Regions from separate parts of the Lactivibrio alcoholicus genome, predicted to be linked through region 2. Evidence: riboswitches for the same ligand, from Rfam matches in the RefSeq annotation. Region 2 holds a riboswitch; the other holds the start of a gene.
What was found. Region 2 has a riboswitch for thiamine pyrophosphate ahead of ACZ5IU_RS03810 (ABC transporter ATP-binding protein). Riboswitches for the same ligand answer to the same signal wherever they lie in the genome.
Positions count from the first base shown of each region.

Region 1: another riboswitch for thiamine pyrophosphate. It lies ahead of thiE (thiamine phosphate synthase); the one in region 2 lies ahead of ACZ5IU_RS03810 (ABC transporter ATP-binding protein).

Region 1 is NZ_AP042471.1:1,566,537-1,568,922, forward strand. It holds gene thiM (hydroxyethylthiazole kinase) at 1-518, opposite strand, end outside; gene thiE (thiamine phosphate synthase) at 515-1,156, opposite strand; TPP riboswitch at 1,247-1,359, opposite strand; gene ACZ5IU_RS07310 (hypothetical protein) at 1,524-2,386, shown strand, end outside.
Region 2 is NZ_AP042471.1:762,794-765,179, reverse strand. It holds gene ACZ5IU_RS03815 (ABC transporter permease) at 1-196, opposite strand, end outside; gene ACZ5IU_RS03810 (ABC transporter ATP-binding protein) at 196-960, opposite strand; TPP riboswitch at 1,033-1,141, opposite strand; gene ACZ5IU_RS03805 (alpha/beta fold hydrolase) at 1,239-2,075, shown strand; gene ACZ5IU_RS03800 (prepilin peptidase) at 2,050-2,386, opposite strand, start outside.

The sequences.
Region 1 (2,386 bases), 800 kb from region 2:
CCGACGGCGCAGACCGCGCCGGTCGAAAGCGCGAGGGCCGCGACGGCTTTCGCCGGATCGTCGAGTCCGACGATCGCGTCGACGCCCCGGACCCGTCCTCCGAGGCCCGAGAGAGCGCCGATCTCCCCCTGGTTGCCGCGGATGATATCGACGTGTCCCTCGGCGAGGATTCTCCGGATCATGCGCGTCCGCACCTCGTTGGCGCCGATTCCGACGGGGTCGAGAACGACGGGGCGGTTTCGACCGTACGCCTCGTGACTGCATCGGATCATGGCCTCGTTCCAGTCCGTGAAGGTCGCGTTGCCCGCGTTGATCACGAGGGCGTCGGTCGCGAAGAGACCGGCCTCCTCGAGCGCGTGCCCCATTACTGGGCGGGCTCCTGTCATGATCGTGATGTTCGCGGTGTCGTTCATCACGACGAAGTTCGTGATGTGGTTGATGCACGGGTGCGTCGCGTGGAGCGCCGAAAGGGCGCGCGCGGCCGCCTCCCGGAGGGCGTCGGCGCCGGACGGGATCATTGCCGGCACGCCCGTTCCGCGAACGCCGTCCGGACGGCTCGAGCCAGGCCCTCCGTCGCCGTGCGGGAATCGGGGGCGAACAGAATCGCCGAAATCACGGAGACGCCCGAGGCGCCCGCGCGGATCGCGAGGGGCGCGTTTTCGAGCGTCACGCCGCCGATCGCCACGATAGGGATCGCGACGGCCCGGGCGATCTCGCGGAGACCTTCGACGCCGATGGGCCCTTCTTCCTTGTTCTTCGTCGCGGTGCCGAAGACGTCGCCGACGCCGAGATAGTTCGCCCCGGCCGCGATGGCCCTCCTCGCCTCGTCGACGGAGCTCGTCGATATCCCGAGGATCCTGTCCGGCCCGATGAGCGCGCGGGCGCGTCCGGCCTCGATGTCTTCCTGTCCGAGATGGACGCCGTCCGCGTCGAGCGCGAGCGCGAGGTCGACGCGGTCGTTGACGATGAACGGAATCGAGGCCGCGCGGGCGATGTCGCGAACGCGCCTGCCCGTGTCCAGAAACTCGCGGTCTCCGTGGACCTTGTCGCGGTACTGGATCAGCGTCGCGCCTCCGGCGATCGAATCGCGCACCCTGTCGAGCAGGTCGTCGACGGGGTGGGTGAGCAGGTAGACCGACAGATCGAATGCCCTCATGTGAACGCACCTCCGGTTGTTTCGGGGGCGCGGGCCGGCGAGGGATACGAAAAAAGCCGTCCCTGCCTGCCGGCGAGGACGGCCCTCCGTCAACGATACTGCGATCCTTCCCTCCGCCGGCATTACCCGGATCAGGTTCAAGGGTCGACGGCGCCGCGCCATCCTCTCAGCCCGCGTTCGCGCGAGCTCCCCCGCATCAGATTTTCATAAGAATAGTCACAAATGGCCGGAACGTCAAGCGAATCGGATGAATCGTACGTCCTCCGTCCGTTTTGACGATTTTTTGAGCGTTCGCGGCTCATCCTTGCTCCTGCCTTGACGGCGGAAACGGTATCCTGTTTCCGGATACCCGGGAGGTGTGATTCATATGGTTCATGAAGAGACGTTTTTCGAAGAGGAATTTCCTTCCGGTCTGCGACATGCGTCGTTTCGGGATGCGTTTGTACGGACCGCGTCGGCGATTCCGGTTTTTCCGGCGATCTGCGTCGCGGCCGTCCTGCTGGCGAGCGCGTGGGGGTGCGCCCTCTTCGGGTGCGATACGGGCGAAGGCGCGTCGTTCGCGGGGTATCCGGCGGGAATGCTGTGTCTTCTCGTCGCCGTGTGCCTGTCCGCCGGCCGCGTCGATTCGCCCCGCCCCTGGAGTTCGCGACTGCCGGAGCCGGACGACCATCCGGACGATATCGTCCGGAGCGTCCTGCTCTTTCTCGTTTCGTTCGTGTCGATCGCACTGATGCTGACGTTCGCGGCGTTCGCCCTGACCGGGGCGCCGCACGGAGCGGGCGGGGTGACGGCCGTTCGGCTGCTCGCGCTCGTCGCGTGCCTGATTCCGACGACACTCGGCATCCTGCCGTTTGTCCGGCTCTGCTGGAGGCGCGAGCTTGCCGCGAGGGGAATCGTTCCGGTATCGCGCGACGCGCTCGAAAAGTCCGCGAAGGTCGATACGGTGGTCCTCGAAGGGCTTTCTTCGGTTTTTAAGTCGGCGCTGCGGGTGGAGGAGTTCATTCCTGCGCCGAAGATCGATGTCGAGGTTCTGCTCCGGGCGGCCAGATGCGCGTCCCTTGACGACGAGACGCCCTTCGGAAAGGCGATTCTCGCGTGTTCGAGGCGCCTCGCGGAATCCGGAGAGGACGATTGCGTCCGGAACGAGGCCGAAGGCGGCCGATTCGGAAAGGGGACGCCCGGGGAGGTCTTTCGTTCCCTGGAAGACGCGGAAGAGGAGATTCCGCGCGC
Region 2 (2,386 bases):
GCGCGATGCCGAGAAGAATCTCCCCGGCCGTGACGATCGAATGCGAGAGCAGCAGCGGGGATTTCGCGACGGCCGTCCCGAGAACGCGGGATGGAGGTGGCAGGATATACGACGGAACGCCCGTCGCCCTGACCGTGCCTTCCCAGAACAGGCAGAGCGCGGCGACCAGAAGGAGCGGCGGAAGGACGCGGCGCATCACGGCGCCTCCGTCGCGGCACTCGGCTCGAGCGCCCCGAGGATTCGTTCGCGCAGCGCGACGAATTCCGCGCACGCCTCGGACCTCGGCTTCGGGAAATCGAGGCGGATGTGTTCGCGGATCCTCATCGGCCGCGTACCGAGGATGTAGAGATCGTCCGCAAGAAGAAGGGCTTCCTCGACATCGTGCGTGATCATGAGCACCGTCTTTCCGAACTCGGACTGGAGCAGCATCAGCAGTCGCCGCAGCGAACGCCGCGTGATCGCGTCGAGCGCTGAAAGCGGTTCGTCGAGAAGGACGCACTCGCCGGACATCATCAGCGTCCGCGCGAGCGCGCAGCGCTGACGCATTCCCCCGGATACGGCCGCTGGCGGAAAGCTTTCGAACCCGGCGAGCCCGAGACGTTCGAAAAGCCGGCGGGCCTCATTGAAATCGCCCGCCGAAACGCGCCCGACGACGCTTCGGGGCAGCAGCGCGTTCTCGAGAAGCGTCAGCCACGGAAGAAGGAGGTCCTTCTGCTGCATGTAGGCGCACAGCCCCCGAAGGTCCGGGACGGGCCTCCCCTTCCATGAGATCTCCCCGGAGTCGGCCCTGACGGACCCGACGAGGATGTCGAAAAACGATGTCTTGCCGCATCCGGAGGGTCCGACGAGAACGGCAAACGCCCCCGTCGGCACGCGAAGGCAAAAATCCGAGAGAACGGACACTCGTGCGGATGGCGAGTCGGAATCGTATTCTTTTGAAAGGCGGGTAACCTCAAGCATGAAAAAACTCCCGGGAAGGGAGTCCTCTGCCGAATGGAAGAGGAAATACCCGCCGGGAGTGGAAGCGTACCCGTATCATCGTCGGTCCTTCCCTTCGCCGGCATGACCCGGATCAGGTTCTAGGGGTCGAGGCTCTAAGCCTCCTCTCAGCCGGTAGATGCCGACTCCCCCAGTGCATGTGTGTATTGTGCAACGGGATGCCTGTTTTGTCAAATACGCCCGTTTTCGGTACAATCCGGTATATGCCGTGCAAACGGATCGAAGAGGAGGGGTACTGTGTGCCGATGATGGAGGCGATGGGCGTGTTCGGGGACGGACGGGTTCCAGTGGGATACCTTCCGGCGCCGTCCCGTGAGGCCGTCTTCAGGACGGTACTGTTCCACGGGGTTCACGGATGCGCGTCGCCCGAGCCCGACAACAAATACGGACATCTCGCCCGACTCTGCAACGAGAGAGACATGGACGTCTGCATCGTCGAGACGAGCCGCTCGCGGCGCGACCGGGACGCGTTCGTCCGGGAGGATACGGGAGACGACCGTGTCGGATGGGCGCTCGCGGCGTTCGCCGGAAAGACGTTCGCGATGGAACTTGCCGATATCTGTTCCGCGCTCGAGAGAATCGACGCGGAACTTCCGCCGAAACCGACCGTTCTCTGGGGATTTTCGCTCGGAGGAATTATATCGGTTCTCGTCGCGGGAGCGGAACACGGAACAATACTCAGGGAGGCGGGGTTGCGCGTACCGGCGATCAGCACGGCGTTCGCGGGCGTCATCACCTCGGGATCCGGCGACCGGATCCGCGCCGAGGCGAAGGCGCAGCTCGCACTTCCTGTGCTCGACAGTGTCCCTCCGGCCGAGACGCTGCATCGCGCCGCGGGGAACCTGCGCGCGGGATTCTTTCTTTCGTTTTACGGCGACCGTGACGCTTCGTTTGACGAGTCGTCGGTGCGGCGAATCTTCGATCTCGTGCCGCTCCCCGAAAACCGGAAGGTTTTCACGATCCTGAGCGGTGCGGATCACGCCTTCAGGATGCTCGACGGGAAACCCTCGGACAAGCCGTTGCGCGATATGACGGATTTTGCGGCGTCGTTTACCGCCAGGGCCATCCCGGAATAAGCGAGATCAGCGAGAGAAGCCGGGGGCCGGCGAGCAGGGCTGCGAATCCTCCTGCGGCGAGGAACGGGACGAGTGGAATCGCATCCTTCCGCGAGACGCGGCGGAACAGGAGCAGGACGAGGGCGACGAGACCTCCGATCATGAACCCGAGGTAGAGCACGACTCCGATCATATGCATGCCGAGAGCCGCTCCGGCGCCTGCAGCGAGTGTTGCGTCCCCCCATCCCATGCCGCCTCGGCTCACGATGATGATGCACAGGATGATGCCGCCGCCGAGGAGCGCGCCCCAGAGGCCGTCGAGAAGCGCGCTC